DNA from 3 places in the Escherichia sp. B1147 genome. Region 2 is predicted to be linked to each of the others. Evidence: predicted binding sites of a transcription regulator. Region 2 holds the regulator's gene; each other region holds the start of a gene.
What was found. Region 2 encodes sigma-54, which starts transcription at its own class of promoters, with help from an activator protein. Its sites were predicted from a motif close to GTTGGCACANNTTTCGCTNT; they were not measured.
Positions count from the first base shown of each region.

Region 1: the regulator sigma-54 is predicted to act here: its motif matches at 2,679-2,698, upstream of hycA (formate hydrogenlyase regulator HycA).
Region 3: the regulator sigma-54 is predicted to act here: its motif matches at 2,532-2,551, upstream of glnK (P-II family nitrogen regulator).

Region 1 is NZ_LFHY01000010.1:27,186-31,846, reverse strand. It holds gene hypD (hydrogenase formation protein HypD) at 1-1,032, opposite strand, end outside; gene hypC (hydrogenase 3 maturation protein HypC) at 1,032-1,304, opposite strand; gene hypB (hydrogenase nickel incorporation protein HypB) at 1,295-2,167, opposite strand; gene hypA (hydrogenase maturation nickel metallochaperone HypA) at 2,171-2,521, opposite strand; gene hycA (formate hydrogenlyase regulator HycA) at 2,734-3,195, shown strand; gene hycB (formate hydrogenlyase subunit HycB) at 3,320-3,931, shown strand; gene hycC (formate hydrogenlyase subunit 3) at 3,928-4,661, shown strand, end outside.
Region 2 is NZ_LFHY01000015.1:70,020-74,680, forward strand. It holds gene npr (PTS phosphocarrier protein NPr) at 1-116, opposite strand, end outside; gene rapZ (RNase adapter RapZ) at 113-967, opposite strand; gene ptsN (PTS IIA-like nitrogen regulatory protein PtsN) at 1,013-1,504, opposite strand; gene hpf (ribosome hibernation promoting factor) at 1,622-1,909, opposite strand; gene rpoN (RNA polymerase factor sigma-54) at 1,932-3,365, opposite strand; gene lptB (LPS export ABC transporter ATP-binding protein) at 3,413-4,138, opposite strand; gene lptA (lipopolysaccharide ABC transporter substrate-binding protein LptA) at 4,145-4,661, opposite strand, start outside.
Region 3 is NZ_LFHY01000006.1:123,721-128,381, forward strand. It holds gene A9180_RS06345 (SmdA family multidrug ABC transporter permease/ATP-binding protein) at 1-647, shown strand, start outside; gene A9180_RS06350 (SmdB family multidrug efflux ABC transporter permease/ATP-binding protein) at 640-2,421, shown strand; gene glnK (P-II family nitrogen regulator) at 2,602-2,940, shown strand; gene amtB (ammonium transporter AmtB) at 2,970-4,256, shown strand; gene tesB (acyl-CoA thioesterase II) at 4,428-4,661, opposite strand, start outside.

The sequences.
Region 1 (4,661 bases), on a different contig from region 2:
ATTACAAGTGTTACCAAACAGCGGGCATTGATGCGGCTTACATTTGCCGGTCAATACTTCACCACAACGTGCGCGCGGGTCATCGCAAACCTGCTGCGGTGCCGGGCGGAAATGGGCTTCGGCATCGAATCGTTGATAATCCGGCGTCAGGTGCACACCAGAAGATTCGATCACCCCAAGGCCGCGCCATTCGCTGTCGCCATTGACGCAGAAGACGTCAGCAATCGCCTGTTGTGCCAGCAAATTACCCGCATCTGGCACCACCCGCCGGTACTGATTCTCAACCTTGCTGTGGTCCGCTATTTTCTGCTCCACCAGCATCACCACGCCTTGCAGTAGATCAAGTGGTTCGAATCCAGCGACCACCAGAGGACGATGAAAATCACTGGCGATAAAATTATAGGCGTCGGTGCCAATCACCATACTGACGTGACCTGGCGCGAGAAACGCGTCGATGCCGTTATCGGGTTGTTCCAGCAAACTGCGCAGCGTAGGGATCAGCGTAATATGCTGACAGAAAAAGTAAAAATTCTGCACATCGCGGGCTTTTGCCTGTTGCAGAGTGATAGCAGTGGTCGGCATGGTGGTTTCAAACCCTAAGCCGAAGAACACCACTTTACGGGTTGGGTTCTCCTGCGCCAGTTTCAACGCATCCATTGGCGAGTAGACGATGCGCACATCGGCACCGCGTGCTTTTGCCTGCAACAGCGATCCCTGTTTTCCTGGTACGCGCATGGCGTCGCCAAAGGTACAGAAAATCACTTCCGGATGGCTGGCAATCTCCACGCAGGTGTCGATTCTGCCCATTGGCAGTACACACACCGGGCAACCAGGGCCGTGGATAAACTCAACGTTTTCAGGCAGTAATTGGTCCAGGCCGAATTTAAAGATGGCGTGGGTATGACCGCCGCATACTTCCATAATGCGCAGCGGGCGGTCGGCAGTGTATGAAAGATGTGAAGCACGTTCGCGCAGATGCTCAATTAACTGCATCACCTGTTCCGGCGCGCGATATTCATCAACAAAACGCATTATTTTTCCTCGCCATACAACAGCGCGCCGACATCCGGCTCAACGTCAAACATATTTTGTAAGGCATCGAGAGTGTCCCGCGCTTCGGCTTCATTAATTACGCTCATGGCAAAACCAACGTGGACCAGTACCCACTGGCCTACGCGCGGCTGACCGTTTTCATCGCAACTGCCGACTAGCGTTAGGTCGACATCGCGCTGAATGCCGCAGACGTCGACTTTCGCCTGGTTGCCGTCAATGGTGCGAATCTGGCCAGGAACGCCTATGCACATCGCTGTGCCTCCAGCCAGTTCAGCCACTGGTCCATCCCTTCGCCGCTGGTAGCGGAAATGAGGATGATTTCAATTTCTGGGTTCACTTCGCGGGCGCAGGCGATGCACTTCTCAACGTCAAAGTTGAGATACGGCAGCAAATCAACTTTGTTGAGCAGCATCAGTGAGGCGGCGGCAAACATATGCGGATATTTCAGCGGCTTATCTTCACCCTCAGTGACCGAGAGCACCGCCACTTTATGTTTTTCACCCAGATCGAAACTGGCCGGGCATACGAGGTTACCAACGTTTTCGATAAACAGAATGCCGTTATCGTCCAGTGGCAGGCGCGGAGCGGCATCAGCAATCATCTGGGCATCAAGATGGCAGCCTTTACCGGTATTCACCTGAATCGCTGGTGTGCCGGTAGCGCGAATGCGGGCGGCATCGTTCACGGTTTGCTGGTCGCCTTCAATCACCGCACACGGAACGCTATCTTTCAGGCGCATTAAGGTTTCAGTCAGCAGCGTGGTTTTACCGGAACCAGGACTGGATACCAGGTTGAGCACCAGTTGATTACGGGCAGCAAAGCGCGCGCGGTTGCGTTCAGCCAGACGGTTGTTTTTGTCCAGCACGTCAATTTCGACTTCCAGCATCCGACGCTGGCTCATACCCGGCGCGTGAGTGCCAGCTTCACCGTGACCATAATGCAGGTCGCCTTCTTCGGTCTGGCTGGGGGTAAATTCAGGCGCTTTAATGCCGGTGATTTTCATCTTCGGCCGTGCCGCCGGGGCAAAAGGTGCGCTACGAAACGCGGAATGAGGGTTATGTTCATCACCCTCGATATACAGGTTGCCTTCACCGCAACCGCATGTTGTACACATCGCTCACTCCTGGTCTATTTCTATCCGCCGAATCTGTAAACCGTCGTCTGCCACAATGCGCAGCATGTCGCCATGACACTGTGGACAGCGGCGGACGCGCTGGGTCAGTAGCGTCACATATTGCTGGCATGTTTCACACCAGCATTCGGCCTCTTGTTCTTCGAGGTGCAGTTTACAACCTTCTGCCACGCTGCCACGGCAAACCAGATCAAAACAAAAGGCAAGAGAGCTGGTTTCGACACAAGAAAATGCGCCAATTTTGAGCCAGACCCCAGTTACGCGTTTTGCGCCGTGCTTTGCGGCCTGTTGTTCAATCAATTCCAGTGCCCGTTGGCAGAGGGTTATTTCGTGCATATCGCCTCCCATTAACTGTTGCCCGTGACAAGCAATAATTATGCCAGTGTTGATTATCCCTGATGTGAACAATGTCGATGATGTCGAAATGACACGTCGTCATGGCGTCGAAAGTCGACTATTTTATGGAAAACACATAAATAACAATAAGATAAAAATTGGCACAGAAAATGCTTAAGGGCAGGCATCTCTGTTAAACGGGTAACCTGACAATGACTATTTGGGAAATAAGCGAGAAAGCCGATTACATCGCACAGCGGCATCGTCGCCTACAGGACCAGTGGCATATCTACTGCAATTCGCTGGTTCAGGGGATCACGTTATCAAAAGCGCGCCTGCACCACGCCATGAGCTGCGCGCCAGATAAAGAACTCTGTTTCGTACTTTTTGAACATTTTCGCATTTACGTCACCCTGGCGGATGGTTTTAACAGCCACACCATCGAGTACTACGTCGAAACGAAAGACGGTGAAGATAAACAGCGGATAGCACAGGCTCAGTTAAGTATTGACGGCATGATTGATGGCAAGGTCAACATCCGTAATCGAGAACAGGTTCTGGAACACTATCTCGAAAAAATCGCTGGTGTTTACGACAGCTTATACACCGCCATTGAGAACAATACGCCGGTGAGTTTAAGCCAACTGGTAAAGGGACAAAGTTCAGCAGCATGAGCTGAAGCTTTGTCTGTTTTGCAGGCGTCATGCCTGTTTGGGGATGGGCGTGTCGATGAGTGTCGAAAATGACATTTTATCGGCATGTTTTCGTCAAAAATGACAATCACCTGAGGAATGCCCGGTGAATCGTTTTGTAATTGCTGACTCCACGCTCTGTATCGGCTGCCACACCTGTGAGGCCGCCTGTTCAGAGACGCATCGCCAGCACGGCCTTCAGTCTATGCCGCGCCTGAGAGTGATGCTTAATGATAAAGAATCTGCGCCGCAGCTCTGTCACCACTGTGAAGATGCGCCCTGTGCGGTAGTCTGCCCGGTTAACGCTATCACTCGTGTTGATGGTGCAGTCCAGCTGAATGAAAGTCTGTGCGTAAGCTGCAAACTGTGCGGCATCGCCTGCCCGTTTGGCGCCATTGAGTTTTCCGGCAGCCGTCCGCTGGATATTCCGGCAAATGCCAATACCCCGAAAGCGCCACCGGCACCGCCTGCTCCGGCGCGTGTCAGCACGCTGCTTGACTGGGTGCCGGGTATTCGCGCTATCGCCGTCAAATGTGACCTTTGTAGCTTTGATGAACAAGGCCCGGCCTGTGTGCGGATGTGCCCAACCAAAGCCCTGCATCTGGTGGATAACACCGATATCGCCCGCGTCAGCAAACGTAAGCGTGAGCTGACCTTTAACACGGACTTTGGCGATCTCACCTTGTTTCAGCAGGCTCAAAGTGGAGAGGCTAAATGAGCGCAATTTCACTGATCAATAGCGGCGTGGCGTGGTTTGCCGCCGCCGCTGTTCTGGCATTTCTCTTTTCTTTTCATAAGGCACTAAGTGGCTGGATTGCCGGAATTGGCGGCGCAGTCGGTAGCGTGTACACGGCAGCCGCGGGTTTCACCGTGCTGACTGGCGCGGTTGGCGTGAGCGGCGCGCTTTCGCTGGTGAGTTTCGATATTCAAATCTCTCCGCTTAACGCGATTTGGCTGATTACCCTCGGCCTGTGCGGTCTGTTTGTCAGCCTCTACAACATTGACTGGCATCGCCATGCGCAGGTGAAATGCAACGGCTTGCAGATCAATATGTTGATGGCTGCCGCCGTGTGTGCCGTCATCGCCAGCAACCTGGGCATGTTAGTGGTAATGGCTGAAATCATGGCTCTGTGCGCGGTGTTCCTCACCAGCAACAGCAAAGAGGGCAAACTGTGGTTTGCGCTGGGACGCCTCGGTACTTTACTGCTGGCGATTGCCTGCTGGCTGGTCTGGCAGCGTTACGGCACGCTGGATCTGCGCCTGCTGGATATGCGTGTGCAGCAACTGCCGCTCGGTTCCGATATCTGGCTGCTCGGCGTGATTGGTTTTGGCCTGCTGGCCGGGATTATCCCGCTGCACGGCTGGGTGCCGCAGGCTCATGCTAACGCCTCTGCGCCAGCTGCGGCGCTGTTTTCCACGGTGGTGATGAAAATCGGACTGCTGGGTAT
Region 2 (4,661 bases):
TCATTACGTAAAAGCACTTCGGCGTCAAAACCCTGCATTAATTCAAACAGTTTCATAGCAGGCCGGGCATGCATGCCCAGCTTGTTAGTGATTTCAACGGTTTGTTTGACGGTCATGGTTTACGTTTTTCCAGCGTGCGATGGCGTGACTGGACGTTTTTACCGCGTGAGCGGAAGTAGTCTGCCAACTGTTCTGCAATATACACCGAACGGTGTTTCCCGCCAGTACAACCAATAGCGACCGTCAGGTAGCTACGGTTGTTGGTTTCCAGCATAGGTAACCATAGCTCAAGATAGCTACGCGTCTGGTAGATAAAATTGTGTACTTCTGTGTGTCTGTCGAGGAACGCGGCGACAGGTTTATCAAGGCCCGTCATCGGACGCAGTTTCGGATCCCAGTGCGGGTTCGGCAGGAAACGTACGTCAAAGACGTAATCCGCATCGATAGGAATACCGTGCTTGAAGCCGAAGGACTCAAAGACCATTGTCAGTTCACGCTCGCGTTTACCCAGCAGACGGGTACGCAACATTTCTGCCAGTTCGTGAACGGACATTTCAGATGTATCGACAATCAGATCAGCGCGCGAACGCAGCGGCTCCAGAAGATCGCTTTCTTTGTCGATAGCACTTTCCAGCGACAGGTTTTTGCTGGAAAGCGGATGCAGGCGACGAGTATCGCTGTAACGACGAATCAGCGTGTTGCGATCGGCATCGAGAAACAGGAGTTGCGGTGAGAAAGCATCAGGCAGATTGCTCATCGCCTGTTCGAATATTTCTGGCGACTCTGGCATATTGCGAACATCAATGCTGACGGCGGCAGAAATTTCGCGATCGGCCAGAGTCCGAGCCAGATCGGGTAACAGCACCACGGGAAGGTTATCCACGCAGTAAAAACCCATATCTTCCAGCGCACGCAGGGCGACAGATTTGCCTGACCCTGAACGTCCGCTGACGATCATCAGTACCATGTACTGTTTCTCCTCACAACGTCTAAAAGAGACATTACAGAATGACTACGTTTCATCCGGAGTACCTTCGGTATCCGTAATGATTTGATACAGCTCTTCATCGCTCTGGGCTGCACGTAAACGGCGGCAGATAGTTTTGTCCGCCAGACGTTTCGCGACCAGCGAAAGAGTATGCAGGTGCGTTTTGGTTTGGTCTGCGGGTACCAACAGGGCAAAAAGTAAGTCTACCGGCTGGTTGTCGATGGCATCGAAAGCAATGGGTGTTTCTAGCTGAACGAAAACGCCAACAGCGCGTAGGGTATCTTCTTCCAGTTTGCCGTGCGGAATGGCAATGCCATTACCAATACCGGTACTGCCCATTTTTTCCCGCGTCAGAATAGCTTCAAAAACCACCTGTGGCGGCAGGCTAAGTTGTTTTGCCGCCAGTTCGCTGATGATTTCCAGGGCGCGTTTTTTGCTCTGACAGTGGACGCGACTTCGCGTACATTCCCTGTTAAGAACACTGTTAAGCTGTAGAGTTGTATCATTATTTGTCATAATTTCACCTAAGAATCTGCCCACTCAAACAGTGGGACAGATTCGGAGCATTAACCGTACAAATGGCCTGTTGTGCCATACAACAGGCCGCCATGCACTTGCTAATTGCCCGGACAATTAGTGTTGTTTCAATTTGTCTTTATGCTTGGTTAGCTGACGTGCCAACTTATCAATTAAGCCATCAATGGCGGCGTACATGTCCTGACCTTCCGCGCTGGCATGAATTTCGCCACCGTTAACATGCAGTGTTGCATCTGAGGTGTGGGTGACTTTCTCCACTTTCAGAACAACATAAACCTGGTTGATTCGGTCAAAATATTGCTCAAGTTTGGCAAACTTTGAGGTGACAAATTCGCGCAGGGCCTCGGTGATCTCGACGTTATTTCCGGTAATGTTGAGCTGCATAGTGTCTTCCTTATCGGTTGGGTCAAACGAGCTGTTTACGCTGGTTTGACGGCGGAATGGATAAAGACTCTCGGTACTTCGCAACAGTGCGGCGTGCCACCATGATACCTTGTTCCGACAACAAAGAGGTTAACTTGCTGTCGCTCAACGGTTTCGCTGGGTTTTCCGCCGCGATTAATTTCTTCACCAGCGCACGAATCGCCGTGGAAGATGCTTCGCCACCCCCTTCGGTATTGACGTGGCTGGAAAAGAAATACTTCAGTTCAAAAATGCCTCGTGGACTATGCAGGTATTTTTGCGTGGTCACGCGAGATATCGTCGATTCATGCATTTCGACGGCCTGGGCGATATCAGCCAGCACCATCGGTTTCATATATTCTTCGCCTTGCTCAAAGAAGGCTTGCTGTTGTTCAACAATACAGCGACTGACGCGCAGCAGTGTATCGTTACGGCTCTCCAGACTTTTTATCAACCATTTGGCATCCTGCAGATTGCTGCGGATAAACTGGTTGTCACCATCGTTGCGTGTGCTGTTACACATCGAGGCATAATGCTGGTTGATTTGCAGACGTGGAATACTGTCGCTGTTGAGTTCAACCGTCCAGTGGCCGTTATGCTTACGCACCAGCACATCAGGGATGACATATTCCGGTTCACCGGTCTGGATCGACTGACCGGGACGTGGATCGAGTGACTGGATCAGATTGACGGCTTCTTTCAGCACATCTTCTTTCAGACGTGTGACGCGCATTAACGTACGGAAGTCGTGATTCGCCAGCAGATCAAGATGATCGCTAATGATCAGTCGGGCCTCTTCCAGCCACGGCGTGTTTTTGTCGAATTGGGAGAGTTGGATCAACAGGCAGTCGCGCAGATCTTTTGCCGCCACGCCGACCGGGTCAAAGCGTTGGATTCGTTTGAGGACAGCTTCAATTTCATCGATGTCGATCTCTTCATCGCCCATGCTTTCGAGAATATCTTCCAGCGGGACGGTCAGATAACCGGTGTCATCAACGGCATCGACGATGGAGGTGGCGATAGCGCGATCGGTGTCAGAAAACGGTGTCAGCTCAACCTGCCACATCAGGTAATCTTGCAAGGTCTGCGTTGTTTCGCCCTGATAGACCGGCAATTCATCGTCGATGTAGTCACCGCTGGTGCCAGAGGGCGTACCGGCGGTGTAGATGGTGTCCCAACTGGCATCGAGCGGCAGTTCTTCCGGCATCTCTTTTTGCTCGAGCGCGTCGGCGGTGTCCAGCGTTTCGCTGTCCGGCGTTTCACGAGTATCGATTTCATCATGAGTGTCGATTTGCTCAAGCAGTGGATTACTCTCCAGCGCCTGCTGCAACTCCTGTTGAAGTTCCAGCGTGGACAGCTGCAACAGACGAATTGCCTGTTGTAGCTGAGGCGTCATCGCCAGTTGCTGACTAAGCCTGAGTTGCAAACCTTGCTTCATGTTCAGAATCGTACTCTCCTGCTAAAACGTCGCGAGCTTCTACCCTATCAGAGTCTGAAGTCTTCCCCAAGGTATACACGCTTAACGTGTTCGTCTTGTAAGATTTCTGTCGGCGTGCCATGAGCGATTAAATGCCCCTGACTGACGATATAAGCGCGTTCACAAACAGCTAGCGTTTCACGCACGTTATGGTCGGTGATAAGCACGCCCAGGCCGCTATCGCGCAGGTGTTCAATGATACGTTTGATGTCGATAACCGAGATCGGGTCAACCCCAGCAAACGGTTCATCGAGGAGGATAAATTTCGGATTCGCAGCCAGTGCGCGCGCAATTTCTACACGACGGCGTTCACCACCGGAGAGTGATTGCCCCATGCTGTCGCGTAAATGCTCAATGTGGAACTCTTCCATCAACTCGTTCGCGCGATCTTCACGCTGTTCAGCGGATAAGTCATCACGAATTTGCAGTACCGCCATCAGGTTATCGTAAACGCTGAGGCGACGGAAAATAGAGGCTTCCTGCGGCAAATAGCCGATACCACGACGCGCGCGCGCATGCAGTGGCAGCAGGCTGATATCGTCGTCATCAATAATAATGTTGCCCGCATCGCGCGGCACAATGCCAACGACCATGTAGAAAGTCGTCGTCTTACCGGCACCGTTTGGCCCCAGCAAACCGACAATCTCCCCGGAGTTGACGGTCAGGCTGACGTCTTCCACCACGCGGCGGCCTTTATAGGCTTTTGCAAGGTTCTTTGCAGTTAAAGTTGCCATAACGAATTAATTACCCTTCTTCTGCGCCGGGGTCTGGCCTTTGTTGTTTTTGTCCTGCAACTGTGACGGCACCAGAACGGTGGTCACACGCTTACCTTTGTCACTGAAAGCCTGCATTTTCTGCTCTTTCACCAGGTAAGTGATCTTATCGCCCTTAATATTGCTATCGACCTGTTGCAGATAAGCATTACCGGTGAGCACGACGAAATCTTTCGCCAGTTCGTAATGCATCTGGGATGCATGGCCTTCGACTGGCTTGCCGTTATCCTGCATTTGATAGAAGGTGGCCGGGTTGCCGTAACCGTCGATCACTTCCTTGCCTTGTTCACCACCCGGACGGGTAACGACCACTTTATCGGCATTAATTTTAATGGTGCCTTGAGTCACGACGACATTACCGGTGAAAGTGACCACGTTGCCTTGCATATCAAGAGATTGCTGGTCCGACTCAATGTGGATCGGTTGGTCAGTATCTCCGGTAACGGCAAATGCCGGAATGCTGGCGGCCAGAAGTGAGCTGGCA
Region 3 (4,661 bases), on a different contig from region 2:
GTACTGTGCTGTCATTAATTCAACGTCATTTTGATGTCACCGAGGGCGATATCTGTTTTCATGATATTCCTTTGACGCAGTTGCAACTCGATAGTTGGCGAAGCCGTCTGGCGGTAGTCAGCCAGACGCCGTTCCTCTTTTCCGACACGGTTGCTAATAACATTGCACTGGGTTGCCCGAATGCCACCCAGCAAGAGATTGAACACGTAGCGCGGTTAGCCAGCGTACATGACGATATTTTGCGTCTGCCGCAAGGTTACGACACGGAAGTGGGCGAGCGCGGCGTGATGCTTTCCGGTGGACAAAAGCAGCGAATTTCCATTGCCAGGGCATTACTGGTGAATGCGGAAATCCTCATTCTTGACGATGCTTTATCGGCGGTAGATGGCCGCACAGAACACCAGATTCTACATAACCTGCGCCAGTGGGGGCAGGGGAGAACGGTGATTATCAGCGCCCATCGCCTTTCTGCCCTGACCGAAGCGAGTGAAATTATTGTGATGCAGCATGGGCATATTGCCCAGCGTGGCGATCATGACATGCTGGCGCAGCAAAGCGGCTGGTACCGGGATATGTATCGTTATCAACAACTGGAAGCGGCGCTCAACGATGCCCCGGAAAATCACGAGGAGGCTGTTGATGCGTAGTTTTAGCCAACTCTGGCCGACTCTGAAGCGCCTGTTAGCTTACGGTTCTCCGTGGCGTAAACCGCTGGGAATCGCAGTGTTGATGATGTGGGCGGCAGCGGCGGCAGAAGTGAGCTGCCCGCTGCTCGTCAGTTACTTTATCGACAATATGGTGGCGAAAAATAATCTGCCGCTGAAAATGGTTGTCGGGCTGGCGGCGGCATATGTCGGGCTGCAACTGTTTGCCGCCGGGCTGCATTACGCGCAGTCGCTGTTGTTTAACCGGGCGGCAGTAGGCGTTGTACAACAGTTGCGCACCGATGTGATGGATGCCGCACTGCGCCAGCCGTTGAGTGAGTTTGATACTCAGCCCGTTGGGCAGGTCATTTCCCGCGTTACCAATGATACTGAAGTGATCCGCGATCTCTACGTTACCGTGGTCGCGACCGTTTTGCGTAGTGCCGCACTGGTAGGGGCGATGCTGGTAGCGATGTTCAGCCTAGACTGGCGAATGGCGCTGGTAGCGATAATGATATTCCCGGTTGTGCTGGTGGTGATGGTGATATACCAGCGTTACAGTACGCCAATTGTCCGCCGTGTACGCGCCTATCTGGCGGATATCAACGACGGCTTTAACGAAGTTATTAACGGCATGAGCGTCATCCAGCAGTTCCGCCAGCAGGCGCGATTTGGCGAACGTATGGGCGAAGCCAGTCGTTCTCACTATATGGCGCGAATGCAAACGCTACGGCTGGACGGCTTTTTACTCCGACCACTGCTTAGTCTGTTTTCATCTCTCATTCTTTGTGGCTTGTTGATGCTGTTTGGCTTCTCCGCCAGCGGCACCATTGAAGTGGGCGTGCTGTATGCGTTTATCAGTTATTTGGGGCGACTTAACGAACCCTTAATCGAACTGACCACGCAGCAGGCGATGTTGCAACAGGCTGTTGTTGCTGGCGAGCGAGTGTTTGAACTGATGGACGGACCGCGCCAGCATTATGGCAATGATGATCGCTCGTTACAGAGCGGCACCATTGAAGTCGATAACGTGTCATTTGCTTATCGCGATGACAATCTGGTGCTGAAAAATATTAATCTTGCCGTTCCTTCGCGCAGCTTTGTGGCATTGGTGGGGCATACTGGTAGCGGCAAAAGTACCCTCGCAAGTTTACTGATGGGCTATTACCCACTGACAGAAGGCGAGATTCGTCTCGATGGACGCCCGTTAAGTTCGCTCAGTCATAGCGCGTTGCGTCAGGGCGTGGCGATGGTGCAGCAAGATCCGGTAGTGCTGGCAGATACTTTCCTTGCCAATGTGACGCTGGGGCGTGATATCTCCGAAGAGCGCGTCTGGCAGGCCCTGGAAACGGTACAACTGGCAGAACTCGCGCGTAGCATGAGCAACGGTATTTACACGCCGCTTGGCGAGCAGGGGAATAATCTCTCGGTCGGGCAAAAGCAACTGCTGGCGCTGGCACGCGTGCTGGTGGAAACACCACAAATACTGATCCTTGATGAAGCAACCGCCAGTATTGATTCCGGTACTGAACAGGCGATTCAACGCGCCCTTGCGGCGGTGCGTGAACAAACAACGCTTGTGGTGATTGCTCACCGCTTATCGACCATTGTTGATGCTGACACCATTCTGGTGCTTCATCGTGGTCAGGCCGTGGAACAGGGTACTCACCAGCAACTGCTGGCCGCCCAGGGGCGCTACTGGCAGATGTATCAACTGCAACTTGCTGGCGAAGAACTGGCAGCCAGCGTGCGTGAAGATGAATCATTGAGCGCCTGAATAGCGCAATATTTCATCATTGGTGCAAAAATGTAACGCACTGTGCACTGTCATAGTGCGTTTTCATTTTCAATCTTCTTAACTTCCTGCTCTTTTTCTCGTTTTTCATTTCTGGCACACCGCTTGCAATACCTTCTTCGTGTAGCAGAACCATTACCGAATTCTGACCGGAGGGGATCTATGAAGCTGGTGACCGTGATAATTAAACCATTCAAGCTGGAAGACGTTCGTGAAGCGCTATCTTCCATTGGTATTCAGGGCCTGACCGTCACCGAAGTGAAAGGTTTCGGGCGTCAGAAGGGCCATGCCGAGCTGTACCGTGGCGCGGAATACAGCGTCAATTTCCTGCCAAAAGTAAAAATTGATGTAGCGATTGCTGATGATCAACTTGATGAAGTGATCGATATCGTCAGTAAGGCGGCTTACACCGGAAAAATTGGCGATGGCAAAATCTTTGTCGCTGAATTGCAACGCGTCATTCGTATTCGTACCGGCGAAGCCGACGAAGCGGCGCTGTAATCTCTGGCACACAGCAACAGGAACGAAAAATGAAGATAGCGACGATAAAAACTGGGTTTGCTTCACTGGCGATGCTGCCGGGACTGGTAATGGCTGCACCTGCGGTGGCCGATAAAGCCGACAATGCGTTTATGATGATTTGTACTGCACTGGTGCTGTTTATGACCATTCCGGGGATTGCCCTGTTTTACGGCGGTTTGATTCGCGGTAAAAACGTGCTGTCGATGCTGACGCAGGTGACCGTAACCTTTGCGCTGGTCTGTATTCTCTGGGTTGTTTACGGCTACTCGCTGGCGTTTGGCGAAGGCAACAACTTTTTCGGCAATATTAACTGGTTGATGCTGAAAAATATCGAACTGACCGCAGTAACGGGCAGCATTTATCAGTACATCCACGTGGCGTTTCAGGGATCATTTGCCTGCATTACCGTTGGCTTGATAGTCGGAGCGCTGGCGGAACGGATCCGCTTCTCAGCTGTGCTGATCTTCGTGGTGGTGTGGCTGACGCTCTCCTACATTCCAATTGCACATATGGTGTGGGGCGGCGGCTTGCTGGCTTCTCACGGTGCGCTGGATTTCGCCGGTGGCACGGTGGTGCACATTAACGCCGCAATCGCGGGGCTGGTTGGCGCGTATCTGGTTGGCAAACGCGTGGGCTTCGGCAAAGAGGCGTTTAAACCGCACAATCTGCCGATGGTCTTTATCGGGACTGCCATTCTCTATATCGGCTGGTTTGGCTTTAACGCCGGTTCAGCAGGTACGGCGAATGAAATAGCGGCGCTGGCATTTGTGAATACCGTGGTGGCAACGGCGGCGGCAATACTTGGCTGGATCTTCGGTGAATGGGCGCTGCGCGGCAAGCCTTCTTTGCTGGGCGCGTGTTCTGGTGCGATTGCTGGGCTGGTCGGCGTGACGCCTGCCTGCGGCTACATTGGCGTTGGCGGCGCGTTGATTATCGGCGTAGTCGCCGGTCTGGCGGGCTTGTGGGGCGTTACTATGCTCAAACGTCTGTTGCGGGTCGATGATCCCTGCGATGTCTTTGGGGTACACGGCGTTTGCGGTATTGTTGGCTGTATCATGACCGGAATTTTTGCCGCCAGCTCGCTGGGTGGCGTGGGCTTCGCTGAAGGTGTGACGATGGGCCATCAGTTGCTGGTACAGCTGGAAAGCATCGCCATTACTATCGTCTGGTCTGGTGTGGTGGCGTTTATCGGCTACAAACTGGCGGATCTGACGGTTGGTCTGCGTGTGCCAGAAGAGCAGGAGCGCGAAGGGCTGGACGTCAACAGCCATGGCGAGAATGCCTATAACGCGTAACCAGTAATCAAACGCAAATTCGCCTGATACGCTGCGCTTATCTGGCCAACAATAAAAATCACATTAATGATTTGTAGGCCGGATAAGGCATTTACGCCGCATCCGGCATGAACAAAGAGCACTTTGTCAGCAATCTGGCAGCCGGACGGTTTTCACTTCCGGCTGTTTTTTTTAATTATGATTACGCATTACCCCTTCCTGAACGGTTGAGGCAACCAGCACACCGTCCTGGGTATAAAACTCACCGCGCACAAATCCTCGGGCGCTGGACGCTGATGTGCTCTCTACGCTATACAGTAGCCATTCGTTTAAATTAAATGGTCGATGGAACCACATCGAATGGTCGATGGTGGCTATCTGAATTCCTGGTTCGAGAAAACCGATGCCGTGCGGCTGTAAGGCGAC